3 regions of the Clostridium perfringens genome follow, and region 2 is predicted to be linked to each of the others. Evidence: a T-box and tRNA genes for the amino acid it is inferred to sense, from the RefSeq annotation. Region 2 holds a T-box; the other regions hold tRNA genes.

Region 1 (4,662 bases), 510 kb from region 2:
GATACCCTGGTAGTCCACGCCGTAAACGATGAATACTAGGTGTGGGGGTTTCAACACCTCCGTGCCGCCGCTAACGCATTAAGTATTCCGCCTGGGGAGTACGGTCGCAAGATTAAAACTCAAAGGAATTGACGGGGACCCGCACAAGTAGCGGAGCATGTGGTTTAATTCGAAGCAACGCGAAGAACCTTACCTACACTTGACATCCCTTGCATTACTCTTAATCGAGGAAATCCCTTCGGGGACAAGGTGACAGGTGGTGCATGGTTGTCGTCAGCTCGTGTCGTGAGATGTTGGGTTAAGTCCCGCAACGAGCGCAACCCTTGTCGTTAGTTACTACCATTAAGTTGAGGACTCTAGCGAGACTGCCTGGGTTAACCAGGAGGAAGGTGGGGATGACGTCAAATCATCATGCCCCTTATGTGTAGGGCTACACACGTGCTACAATGGCTGGTACAGAGAGATGCAATACCGCGAGGTGGAGCCAAACTTAAAAACCAGTCTCAGTTCGGATTGTAGGCTGAAACTCGCCTACATGAAGCTGGAGTTACTAGTAATCGCGAATCAGAATGTCGCGGTGAATACGTTCCCGGGTCTTGTACACACCGCCCGTCACACCATGAGAGTTGGCAATACCCGAAGTCCGTGAGCTAACCGCAAGGAGGCAGCGGCCGAAGGTAGGGTCAGCGATTGGGGTGAAGTCGTAACAAGGTAGCCGTAGGAGAACCTGCGGCTGGATCACCTCCTTTCTAAGGAATACATCTTAGGACAACTAAGATGACAATGAATTCTGGATAATATCTCTGTTTAATTTTGAGAGACTAAATTCGACAAAATACTACAAAAAAGTATTGACAACGAAAAAGTTTCTTGATAAAATAATATGCGTTGTGAGAGCAACGATTAAATATGGGGGTATAGCTCAGTTGGGAGAGCACCTGCCTTGCACGCAGGGGGTCAGGAGTTCGAATCTCCTTACCTCCACCATATGTGGGTCTATAGCTCAGGTGGTTAGAGCGCACGCCTGATAAGCGTGAGGTCGATGGTTCGAGTCCATTTAGACCCACCATTGTTCTTTGAAAATTGCACATAAATTAATATAGAAACAACAAGCCAAATTGGCAAAACCAATTTCTATTCTTTGTAAAATGAGAACTATAACTAATATAGGTCAAGCTACAAAGGGCGCATGGTGAATGCCTTGGCATCAGGAGCCGATGAAGGACGTGATAAGCTGCGATAAGCTTCGGGTAGGCGCACATAGCCTGAGATCCGAAGATCTCCGAATGAGGAAACTCACATGGGAAACCCCATGTATCATTAAGTGAATACATAACTTAATGAAGGTAACCCAGGGAACTGAAACATCTAAGTACCTGGAGGAAGAGAAAGAAAAATCGATTTTCTTAGTAGCGGCGAGCGAAAGGGAAAGAGCCCAAACCGGAAACTTGTTTCCGGGGTTGTGGACAGAACATAACGATTGGTAGGACGTAATCGAAGAGAACTGGAAAGTTCCACCGTAGAAGGTAATAGTCCTGTAGATGAAACGGGAAATCAATCAGTTCTGATCCAGAGTACCACGAGACACGTGAAACCTTGTGGGAAGCAGGGAGGACCACCTCCCAAGGCTAAATACTACCTGATGACCGATAGTGAAGCAGTACCGTGAGGGAAAGGTGAAAAGAACCCCGGGAGGGGAGTGAAATAGAACCTGAAACCGTGTGCCTACAACCGCTCAGAGCCCCTTATGAGGGTGATGAGGTGCTTTTTGTAGAACGAGCCAACGAGTTACGGTATGTAGCAAGGTTAAGTACTTAAGGTACGGAGCCGAAGGGAAACCGAGTCTGAATAGGGCGACTAGTTGCATGCCGTAGACCCGAAACCGGGTGACCTATCCATGGCCAGGTTGAAGCGAGGGTAAAACCTCGTGGAGGACCGAACCACGTTGCTGTTGAAAAAGCATGGGATGAGCTGTGGATAGCGGAGAAATTCCAATCGAACCCGGAGATAGCTGGTTCTCTCCGAAATAGCTTTAGGGCTAGCGTCGAGTATGAGTAGTGGAGGTAGAGCACTGAATGGGCTAGGGGGCATAGCGCTTACCGAACCTTATCAAACTCCGAATGCCACATACTTTGAGCTCGGCAGTCAGACTACGAATGATAAGATCCGTGGTCAAAAGGGAAACAGCCCAGATCGTCAGCTAAGGTCCCAAAGTGTAAGTTAAGTGGGAAAGGATGTGAGATTTCTAAGACAACTAGGATGTTGGCTTAGAAGCAGCCATTCATTAAAAGAGTGCGTAATAGCTCACTAGTCGAGAGATCTTGCGCCGAAAATGTAACGGGGCTAAACTTACCACCGAAGCTACGGGCTTGAACTTAGTTCAAGCGGTAGGAGAGCGTCGTAACCGGGCTGAAGTCGTACCGTAAGGAGCGGTGGACTGGTTACGAGTGAGAATGTTGGCATCAGTAGCGAGATGTGGGTGAGAATCCCACAGGCCGAAAACCTAAGGTTTCCTCAGGAAGGTTCGTCCGCTGAGGGTTAGTCGGGACCTAAGCCGAGGCCGAAAGGCGTAGGTGATGGACAACTGGTTGATATTCCAGTACCACTACCATCGTTATTATCGATGGCGTGACGCAGGAGGATAGTGTGTGCTAGCTATTGGATGCTAGTCTAAGCGTTTAGGCAGTGAGAGTAGGCAAATCCGCTCTCATAATGCTGAGGCGTGATGGGGAAGGTTCTACGGAACTGAAGTACATGATTCCACGCTGCCAAGAAAAGCGTCTAGAGAGAGAAGTAGTGCCCGTACCGCAAACCGACACAGGTAGGTGAGGAGAGAATCCTAAGGCCGGCGGAAGAATTACAGTTAAGGAACTCGGCAAATTGACCCCGTAAGTTCGCGAGAAGGGGTGCCTACGAGAGTAGGCCGCAGAGAATAGGCCCAAGCAACTGTTTAGCAAAAACACAGGTCTCTGCTAAAGCGTAAGCTGATGTATAGGGGCTGACGCCTGCCCGGTGCTGGAAGGTTAAGGGGAACACTTAGCGCAAGCGAAGGTGTGAACTTAAGCCCCAGTAAACGGCGGCCGTAACTATAACGGTCCTAAGGTAGCGAAATTCCTTGTCAGGTAAGTTCTGACCCGCACGAATGGCGTAATGACTTGGGCACTGTCTCAACTGTAAATCCGGCGAAGTTGTAGTGCGAGTGAAGATGCTCGCTACCCGCGATTGGACGGAAAGACCCCGTAGAGCTTTACTGTAGCTTAGCATTGAGTTTTGGTATTGTCTGTACAGGATAGGTGGGAGACTAGGAAACCAGGGCGTCAGCCTTGGTGGAGTCGACCTTGGGATACCACCCTGACAGTACTGAAATTCTAACTGGCGGCCATGAATCTGGTCACAGGACATTGTTAGGTGGGCAGTTTGACTGGGGCGGTCGCCTCCTAAAAAGTAACGGAGGCGCCCAAAGGTTCCCTCAGAACGGTCGGAAATCGTTCGAAGAGTGCAAAGGCAGAAGGGAGCCTGACTGCGACACCCACAAGTGGAGCAGGGACGAAAGTCGGGCTTAGTGATCCGGTGGTACCTCGTGGGAGGGCCATCGCTCAACGGATAAAAGCTACCTCGGGGATAACAGGCTGATCTCCCCCAAGAGTCCACATCGACGGGGAGGTTTGGCACCTCGATGTCGGCTCGTCGCATCCTGGGGCTGAAGTAGGTCCCAAGGGTTGGGCTGTTCGCCCATTAAAGCGGCACGCGAGCTGGGTTCAGAACGTCGTGAGACAGTTCGGTCCCTATCCGTCGCGGGCGTAGGAAATTTGAGAGGAGCTGTCCTTAGTACGAGAGGACCGGGATGGACTGACCTCTGGTGTACCAGTTGTTCCGCCAGGAGCACAGCTGGGTAGCTAAGTCGGGAATGGATAAACGCTGAAAGCATCTAAGCGTGAAGCCAACCTCAAGATGAGATTTCCCATAGCGTAAGCTAGTAAGATCCCTTGAAGAACACAAGGTTGATAGGTCGGGGGTGTAAGCATGGTAACATGTTCAGCTGACCGATACTAATAGATCGAGGGCTTGACCAAATATAGTATTAATTATGTGCAATTTTGAAAGAACAAAATCTTTCAATAAAATGTTCCTCGGTAGCTCAATGGTGGAGCACTCGGCTGTTAACCGATAGGTTGGAGGTTCGAGTCCTCTCCGAGGAGCCATTTTTTTTTGCAAAAATTTGATTTAAAATAGATTATTTAAGTTATGAATTAATAGTTATATTAATTTATAGCTTTTTTTGTATTTAAAGAAAATTTTATTTAATTTAGTATTTTTAGTGTAAGCTATTTGTAATTAAAGAAAGTGTGATATTGTATATAATTAAGAAAGGATAAAATAATATCTTTTTTTATTAACAAAAAACTTTAGTTGTATTGGTATAATTAAAAAGGAACAACGCAATATTATTACATAATTAATGTAATTAAAGAATTTAATATATTTAAATTTAAAAAGTATATATAAGGAGTTGAAGAATAGAGATGAAGATTTTATTAGTAGAAGATGAAGAAAGTATAAGAGGCTTTTTAAGAATAAATTTTCAAAGAGAAAACTTTCAAGTTATAGAATGTGAAAGTGGAGAGGAAGGAGTAAGAAAGGCTTTAATAGAAAAGCCAGATA
Region 2 (4,662 bases):
TGAAAAATTAAATATATTATTAGTTAGTTTTGCAACTAGTATTATAAATAATTTAATTAGCTTTTCAGAAAATATTTTAGCTTTTGCTGTTATACCTGTATTAGCATATTATTTTTTAGCCTATGGAGATTTATTATCTAATAAATTTTTATATTGCTGCCCAATAGAGAAGAGAGCTCTATTAAAAAATCTAGGGAGAGATGTTGATAAAGTCTTAGGTAAATATATTTTAGGGCAATTACTTTTAAGCTTATTAGTTGGAGTTATGACATTTATAGGTATGCTTATACTAGGAATAAAGTTTCCTCTATTATTAGCGTTTTTAAATGCGTTACTCAATATTATACCATATTTTGGAGCGGTTTTAGGAGCAATACCTGCAATAGTTGTAGCATTAGTAGAAGGCCCAAATAAAATTTTGTGGGTTATATTGACTTTTTTAATAATTCAACAAATTGAAGGAAACTTAATAGCACCTAAAATTACAGCTGAGAGTATAGATATGCATCCAATATTAATCATAATATTACTTTTGATTGGAGAGCAAATAGGAGGGCTTTTAGGAATGGTTTTTATAGTTCCTATAGCTGTTGTGATTAAAGTTCTATTTGATGATTGGGATTATTATATGTTTTTATGATATTTTAGTATTAGATTAAATCATAGTTATTAAGAAGTATGATATATTTTTTTATAGTTAAAAAGTTTTAGATATTAATAAATATACATAATAATATTATTTTAATAGTATTTTATATAAAAATAATATTTAACTTAGTAGATAAATAATCATAAAATATATAGGAATACATAGTAATTTAATAAAATAGATATTAATACAGTTGGCAATTATATTGACAGGTAAAGAAATTTTTTTTATAATTTGCCTATAATAACTTAATGAAAAGCGTTGACGAGAATGAGTAGGCATTTATCTTTTAGTCAGAGAGGAAGTGGTTGGTGAGAACTTCTTAAAAGAGATGTTGAAGCTATCTTTGAGCTATAATTTTTAGAGTGATGTAGTTTTACATAATTAGGGTGGTACCGCGGAGCATAGGATTTCGTCCCTTTTAATTAGGGGTGAGGTGTTTTATGTTCTTTTTTTATGTGTGAAACTAATTATAAAATAAAAGAATATCTAGGCTAAGTAGAGGGTTTAATCTTATTTTATAATATATGATTAAACTTAAAGGCTAAAGGATAAATACATAAAATTTGGAGGAATAAATTATGAAATTCATGGGAGCAAATGAATTAAGAGAAAAATATTTAAGCTTTTTTGAAAGCAAAGATCATTTAAGATTACAGTCATTTCCGTTAGTACCTAAAAATGATAAGAGTTTATTATTAATAAATGCAGGTATGGCACCACTTAAACCTTATTTCACAGGTTTAGAAGAACCACCAAAAAGAAGAATAACAACTTGCCAAAAGTGTATAAGAACTGGTGATATAGAGAATGTTGGTAAAACATCAAGACATGGTACATTCTTCGAAATGCTAGGAAACTTTTCATTTGGAGATTACTTCAAATCAGAAATAATTCCTTGGGCTTGGGAGTTTATAACAGAAACTTTAGGAATTCCAAAGGATAAATTATATGTAACTATATATTTAAATGACGATGAAGCTTATGATATTTGGACTAGTAAAACTGATGTAGATCCAAGCAGAATATTCAGATTAGGAAAAGATGATAACTTCTGGGAAATAGGGGTAGGTCCTTGTGGTCCTTGTACAGAGATTCACTTTGATAGAGGAGAAGGAAAGGTTGAAACTGTAGAAGAATTCTTAGAAGCTTCAGATGCTGATAGAATAGTTGAGTTCTGGAACTTAGTTTTCACTCAATTTGATAAAGATGAAGAAGGAAACTACAATGAGTTAGCTCAAAAGAACATAGATACAGGTATGGGCTTAGAAAGAATAGCTACAATAATGCAAGGTGTAGATAATATCTTCGAAATAGATACAGTTAAAAACATATTAAATAAAGCATGTGAATTAACAAATGCTAAATATGGAGAAGATAAAGACAAAGATGTATCATTAAGAATAATAACTGACCATGGAAAAAGTGTTACTTTCTTAATATGTGACGGTGTTCAACCATCAAATGAAGGTAGAGGATATGTTTTAAGAAGACTTATTAGAAGAGCTGCTAGACATGGAAGACTTTTAGGAGTTAAAGGTATATTCTTAAATGAAATGGTTGATGCTGTAGTTGAAAATTACGGTGAAGCTTATCCAGAATTAAAAGAAAAAGCTGATTACATTAAGAAAATAATTAAATTAGAAGAAGAAAGATTTAATGAAACAATAGACTCAGGTATGGATATACTTATGAGCTATATTTCAGAAATGGAAGAAAAAAATGAGAAAGTTTTATCAGGAGCTAAAGCTTTCAAATTATATGATACTTATGGATTCCCTCTAGAGCTTACTCAAGAGATATTAGAAGAAAAAGGATTAGAGTTAGATATAGAAAACTTTAATAAGGAAATGAAAGAGCAAAGAGAAAGAGCTAGAAATGCTAGAGGAGAAAGTAGCTACATGGGAAGCGAAGAAAGTCCAGTAAACAAAGTGGATGCTTCAATAGTTACTGAATTTGATGGATATGTTAATTTAGAACTTAACTCAAAAGTTATAGTACTAGGAAATAATGAAGAATTTAAATCTGAACTTAAAGAAGGTGAAGAAGGATTCTTATTAACTGATAAAACTCCTTTCTATGCTGAAATGGGAGGTCAAGTTGGAGATAGAGGAAATATAACTTCAGAAACTGGAATGGCAATAGTTACAGATTGTAAGAAAAATGTTGGTGGAAAATTTGTTCACTACATTAAGGTTATAGAAGGTAGCTTAAAAGAAGGTCAAGAAGTTAAATTATCAGTTGATGCTTCAAGAAGATCTAACATATGTAAAAACCACACAGCTACACACATGTTACATGAAGCTTTAAAAGAAGTTTTAGGAGACCATGTAAATCAATCAGGTTCATATGTTGATGAAGAAAGATTAAGATTTGACTTTACTCATTTTGCAGCTTTAACAGAAGAAGAATTAGAAAAAGTTGAATTATTAGTAAATGAAAAAATAATGACTGTATCTGTAGTTGATACAAAGGAAATGTCATTAGATGAAGCTAGAAATAGTGGAGCAACTTGTCTTTTCGATGAAAAGTATGCTGAAAAAGTAAGAGTTGTTTCAGTTGGAGATTTCTCAAAAGAATTATGTGGAGGAACTCACGTAGCTAACTCAGGAGAAATTGGATTATTTAAGATAGTTTCAGAATCAGGAGTTGCTGCTGGAATAAGAAGAATTGAGGCTGTTACTGGAATAAGCGCATTAAAATTCATGGAACTTAAAAATAATATGCTTAAGGAAGCTGCTTCAATGCTTAAGTGTAATGAAAAAGATATTGCTAAGAGAATAGCAGCTCAAGCTCATGAATTAAAAGAAAAAGATAAAGAAATAGCAGAACTTAAAGCTAAATTAGTTCAAGGTGCTGAGGATGATATCTTAAAAGACAAAGTTGAAATAAACGGAGTTGAATTAGTTACAGCAGAATTAAAAGATGTTGATGGAAATTCATTAAGAGATTTAGCTGATAAAGTTAGAAATAAATTAAATAATGGAATAGTTGTTTTAGCAAGTGACAATGGTGGAAAAGTAAACTTAGTAGCTATGGCAACTAAAAATTCATTAGCTAATGGAGTTCATTGTGGAAAGGTAATAAAAGAAGTTGCAGCAGTTGTAGGCGGCGGCGGAGGTGGAAGACCTGACATGGCTCAAGCTGGTGGAAAAAATCCAGAAAATATAGCTAAAGCATTAGAAAAAGCAAAAGAAGTTGTAGAATTACTTGTAAAATAGTTGTACTTTTATGTAAATATAGTTTATAATGAGTATAAAGTAAAGCGTGAATAAAAACTAATTTAAAAGATAATAATATATGTAAATATATAAATTAAAATATATTTACTGTAAGGGGGTGAGCTGCTAGTAAGCAGCATGTTATGAGTAACAATTTTGACCACACAATGCAGTTTGATTTTAGTAAAAATAAGGAAGATTTAACTAAATCAATATTAACTGATGTATACAACTCACTAAAGGAAAAAGGCTATAACCCGGTTAATCAGCTAGTTGGATACTTAATTTCAGGTGACCCTACTTACATCACTAATTACAACGGGGCAAGAGCTTTAGTAAGGAAACTGGAAAGAGATGAAATACTTGAAGAAGTTATAAAATCTTATCTAGAGATAAAATAACAAAGAGTGCCCGAAAGGGTACTCTTTCGTTTATGTAAGGAGATTCAATGAGAATTTTAGGTTTAGATATCGGAAGTAAAACTATAGGAGTTGCAGTAAGTGATCCACTTGGATGGACAGCTCAAGGTGTAACAACTATAAAAAGAGATTGCTACACTAAAGACGTAGAGGCAGTCATGAAAATATGCAAAGAGTATGGAGTAGAAACTATAGTTGCAGGTATGCCAAAAAATATGAATGGAACAATAGGACCATCTGGAGAAATGGTTAAAAATTTATGTGAACAAATTGAAAAATCATTTGATGGTAAAATAGAGTTTTGGGATGAAAGACTTACAACAGTTGCTGCTCATAGAGCAATGCTAGAAGCGGATTTATCAAGAGCGAAAAG
Region 3 (4,662 bases), 1.1 Mb from region 2:
CCAAAGTGTAAGTTAAGTGGGAAAGGATGTGAGATTTCTAAGACAACTAGGATGTTGGCTTAGAAGCAGCCATTCATTAAAAGAGTGCGTAATAGCTCACTAGTCGAGAGATCTTGCGCCGAAAATGTAACGGGGCTAAACTTACCACCGAAGCTACGGGCTTGAACTTATGTTCAAGCGGTAGGAGAGCGTCGTAACCGGGCTGAAGTCGTACCGTAAGGAGCGGTGGACTGGTTACGAGTGAGAATGTTGGCATCAGTAGCGAGATGTGGGTGAGAATCCCACAGGCCGAAAACCTAAGGTTTCCTCAGGAAGGTTCGTCCGCTGAGGGTTAGTCGGGACCTAAGCCGAGGCCGAAAGGCGTAGGTGATGGACAACTGGTTGATATTCCAGTACCACTACCATCGTTATTATCGATGGCGTGACGCAGGAGGATAGTGTGTGCTAGCTATTGGATGCTAGTCTAAGCGTTTAGGTAGTGAGAGTAGGCAAATCCGCTCTCATAATGCTGAGGCGTGATGGGGAAGGTTCCACGGAACCGAAGTACATGATTCCACGCTGCCAAGAAAAGCGTCTAGAGAGAGAAGTAGTGCCCGTACCGCAAACCGACACAGGTAGGTGAGGAGAGAATCCTAAGGCCGGCGGAAGAATTACAGTTAAGGAACTCGGCAAATTGACCCCGTAAGTTCGCGAGAAGGGGTGCCTACGAGAGTAGGCCGCAGAGAATAGGCCCAAGCAACTGTTTAGCAAAAACACAGGTCTCTGCTAAAGCGTAAGCTGATGTATAGGGGCTGACGCCTGCCCGGTGCTGGAAGGTTAAGGGGAACACTTAGCGCAAGCGAAGGTGTGAACTTAAGCCCCAGTAAACGGCGGCCGTAACTATAACGGTCCTAAGGTAGCGAAATTCCTTGTCAGGTAAGTTCTGACCCGCACGAATGGCGTAATGACTTGGGCACTGTCTCAACTGTAAATCCGGCGAAGTTGTAGTGCGAGTGAAGATGCTCGCTACCCGCGATTGGACGGAAAGACCCCGTAGAGCTTTACTGTAGCTTAGCATTGAGTTTTGGTATTGTCTGTACAGGATAGGTGGGAGACTAGGAAACCAGGGCGTCAGCCTTGGTGGAGTCAACCTTGGGATACCACCCTGACAGTACTGAAATTCTAACTGGCGGCCATGAATCTGGTCACAGGACATTGTTAGGTGGGCAGTTTGACTGGGGCGGTCGCCTCCTAAAAAGTAACGGAGGCGCCCAAAGGTTCCCTCAGAACGGTCGGAAATCGTTCGAAGAGTGCAAAGGCAGAAGGGAGCCTGACTGCGACACCCACAAGTGGAGCAGGGACGAAAGTCGGGCTTAGTGATCCGGTGGTACCTCGTGGGAGGGCCATCGCTCAACGGATAAAAGCTACCTCGGGGATAACAGGCTGATCTCCCCCAAGAGTCCACATCGACGGGGAGGTTTGGCACCTCGATGTCGGCTCGTCGCATCCTGGGGCTGAAGTAGGTCCCAAGGGTTGGGCTGTTCGCCCATTAAAGCGGCACGCGAGCTGGGTTCAGAACGTCGTGAGACAGTTCGGTCCCTATCCGTCGCGGGCGTAGGAAATTTGAGAGGAGCTGTCCTTAGTACGAGAGGACCGGGATGGACTGACCTCTGGTGTACCAGTTGTTCCGCCAGGAGCACAGCTGGGTAGCTAAGTCGGGAATGGATAAACGCTGAAAGCATCTAAGCGTGAAGCCAACCTCAAGATGAGATTTCCCATAGCGTAAGCTAGTAAGATCCCTTGAAGAACACAAGGTTGATAGGTCGGGGGTGTAAGCATGGTAACATGTTCAGCTGACCGATACTAATAGATCGAGGGCTTGACCAAATATAGTAAATTAAATATGTGCAATTTTGAAAGAACAAAAACTTTCAAAAATATGTTGACAAATTATTAGAGATTTGATAACATATACATGTCATCTGGTGATGATGCTCTTTAGGGTAACACCCGTTTTCCATTCCGAACACGAAGGTTAAGCCTATTGAGGCCGATGGTACTGCACGGGAGACTGTGTGGGAGAGTAGGTGGTTGCCAGGTAATATGGATCTTTAGCTCAGTTGGTTAGAGCAACCGGCTCATAACCGGTAGGTCCGGGGTTCGAGTCCCTGAAGGTCCACCATTTTTGGGGGTATAGCTCAGTTGGGAGAGCACCTGCCTTGCACGCAGGGGGTCAGGAGTTCGAATCTCCTTACCTCCACCATTAAAGCTATGAACAAAGTTCATAGCTTTTTTATTTTGTAAATAAGAGTATATTTCTATCTAAGATATTGATAATAGTATATTTAGGATCAATACAATTACTATTTATAATTAAATTTCATAGTGCTTATTTAGCAAAACCTTAAGATATTGTTGTAATTTTAGAGTCATTTTTAAAAGATGACTCTAATTTTTCATATTCATTATAATATTATAGAGGTTAAAAAGATCATAATATATGGAAAAAATAAAAAGCTTAATACAATTAAGCATATATTTGAACAATAATTAAGTAAATATATGTAAACTGAGTTTAAAGTATTTTTACAAAAAATAATGCATAAATACTTATATTTTATAGAAAATAATCATGTTTTTATTTATAATTATTTATGAAAGTTAAATTTTGATTATTGTTATAAGTTTTATATTAAGAGAATCTAAGGGCTAGTAATAAGTTCAAAATAAAGTAATAAGATAATATTCTATAAGTAGCATTTTATTTATATATACTTTAAATTATACTTATTAAAATAATTTTTAAACTTTAGCGATTTAAAGTTATATAGTTATTTTTATTAGAGTTTCTTTAAATAATTAAAGTTCTATTTATGTTAATTTACATAGAACTTATATTACAATGAGCAAAGTAAGGGATTTAAAAATTTTAATTGGGGTTATATATACTATATAAAATTATTGAAATAGTACAAACTAATTTTTATATAGTGAAAATTAATGTTTTGGATTTATTCGCTTTTAGGAGGATTAAAAATGGGAAAACCTAAATTAAAAAAGGAAATAGGATTGTTTACTGCTACAGCTTTAGTAGTTGGTAACATGATGGGATCTGGGATATTTATGCTTCCAGCCAGTTTAGCTAGTGTATCTGGTCCTGGTTCAACTATAATGGCATGGTTATTAACGGGATTAGGTTCTTTGGTTTTGGCATTAACGTTTGCTAACTTAGGTTCAAAGATTCCAAAGACAGGAGGAACTTATGAATACTCTAGACTAGCTTACGGAAACTTTATGGGATTCATGACTGCATGGCTTTATTGGAATGGATCTTGGATTGGAAATGCTACTATTTTTATAGTTATTACTACTTATTTAGGTGAAGTTATAACAAGTTTAACTAATTCACCAATAATAGGTTTCTTATTCTGTTCGTCTATCTTATGGATTTGTACATATATAAATATAAGAGGAACAAAGTTAGCAGGTAGAGTAGCTTCAGTAATAACTGTTTTTAAAGTTTTATTATTTATATTCTTCATAGTTGTTGGATTAATTTACTTTGATCCGTCAAACCTAACACCAATGTTTCCAGAAGGAAAGGGTGTTTCAACTATTCCTGTAGCAGCATCTTTAACTTTATGGGCATTTATGGGCTTAGAAACTGCATCTGTAGCAGGAGGAGAAATAAAAGATCCTGAAAAAAATGTTAAGAGAAGTACTATATTAGGTATGTTAATTAGTACTGTTTTATATATATTAATAAGTGTCGTAGCTATGGGAGCTATGAGTCAAAGTGAATTAGCTTCAAGTACTGCTCCTATTTCTGATATAATAGTTAAAGTTTTAAATTTAAAGAGTTTAAACTTCTTAAATATAGCTATAGCTATTAGTATTTTAGGAACAGCTATGGGATGGCTATTATCAACTGCTAGAGTAGGATATGCTGCTGGAGAGGATGGAATTTTCCCTAGTGTATTTGCTAAGGTACATCCTAAGTATAATACGCCACATGTAGCCTTAATAATAGGTAGTATATTTATAAATATTATATTCCTAATGAACTTTACTAAGGGTTTAGCAGGGGCATATAGCTTTATAGTTGTATTAGCTACTTTAAGTTACTTACCAATATATGCGATTTCAACTATTGCAGAAATAATACTTATGGTTAAAGAGGATAAAAAACCTACATTTAAAAAACATTTAGGTTTAATAATAAGATGTTTAATAGGTTTTGCTTTTGCAATTTGGGCAATATATGCTTCAGGAGCTGAAATAGTAATGTATGGATTTATTTTAATATTACTAGGAGTTCCGATTTATGGATATATGAGCATAAAAAAACACTTCCGATAAATTGAATTTTGATATTTAACAAATTTGTTATGTAATATTAGTTAATTTATTATATAATAAATATAAGTTTTGAAATTGGGGTTATATTATTTATGGTACAGAAATTTGCGTGGGGAGTGTATTGAGATGGCAAAAGTAGAAGCTTTAGAAGATGAATTAGTTGAATTAAAACTTAAAAAAAGAAATTTCATTTTAGCCAATAAAGATACAAAAGAGATTGATAATCTTATAAAAAATTTAGAAGAAGAAATTATGAGAATTAAATCAAATAATTGATATTCAGTAGCTATGAAAGAGAAATTACTCTTTCATAGCTTTTTTGTT

The links. The T-box of region 2 lies ahead of alaS (alanine--tRNA ligase). A T-box ahead of a tRNA ligase gene usually reads a tRNA of that ligase, here a tRNA-Ala.
Region 1: it encodes a tRNA-Ala, which carries the amino acid that the T-box ahead of alaS (alanine--tRNA ligase) is inferred to sense. The anticodon was not compared.
Region 3: it encodes a tRNA-Ala, which carries the amino acid that the T-box ahead of alaS (alanine--tRNA ligase) is inferred to sense. The anticodon was not compared.

The regions. Positions count from the first base shown of each region.
Region 1 covers NZ_CP065681.1:798,091-802,752, forward strand. Annotated here, with positions in the region: rRNA gene I6G60_RS04080 (16S ribosomal RNA) at 1-749, shown strand, start outside; tRNA gene I6G60_RS04085 (tRNA-Ala) at 912-987, shown strand; tRNA gene I6G60_RS04090 (tRNA-Ile) at 993-1,069, shown strand; rRNA gene I6G60_RS04095 (23S ribosomal RNA) at 1,170-4,073, shown strand; tRNA gene I6G60_RS04100 (tRNA-Asn) at 4,128-4,202, shown strand; gene I6G60_RS04105 (response regulator transcription factor) at 4,524-4,662, shown strand, end outside.
Region 2 covers NZ_CP065681.1:1,304,039-1,308,700, forward strand. Annotated here, with positions in the region: gene I6G60_RS06440 (AI-2E family transporter) at 1-640, shown strand, start outside; T-box leader at 902-1,072, shown strand; gene alaS (alanine--tRNA ligase) at 1,231-3,870, shown strand; gene I6G60_RS06450 (IreB family regulatory phosphoprotein) at 4,014-4,271, shown strand; gene ruvX (Holliday junction resolvase RuvX) at 4,319-4,662, shown strand, end outside.
Region 3 covers NZ_CP065681.1:231,473-236,134, reverse strand. Annotated here, with positions in the region: rRNA gene I6G60_RS01230 (23S ribosomal RNA) at 1-1,866, shown strand, start outside; rRNA gene rrf (5S ribosomal RNA) at 1,961-2,079, shown strand; tRNA gene I6G60_RS01220 (tRNA-Ile) at 2,085-2,161, shown strand; tRNA gene I6G60_RS01215 (tRNA-Ala) at 2,167-2,242, shown strand; gene I6G60_RS01210 (APC family permease) at 3,016-4,338, shown strand; gene I6G60_RS01205 (hypothetical protein) at 4,465-4,614, shown strand.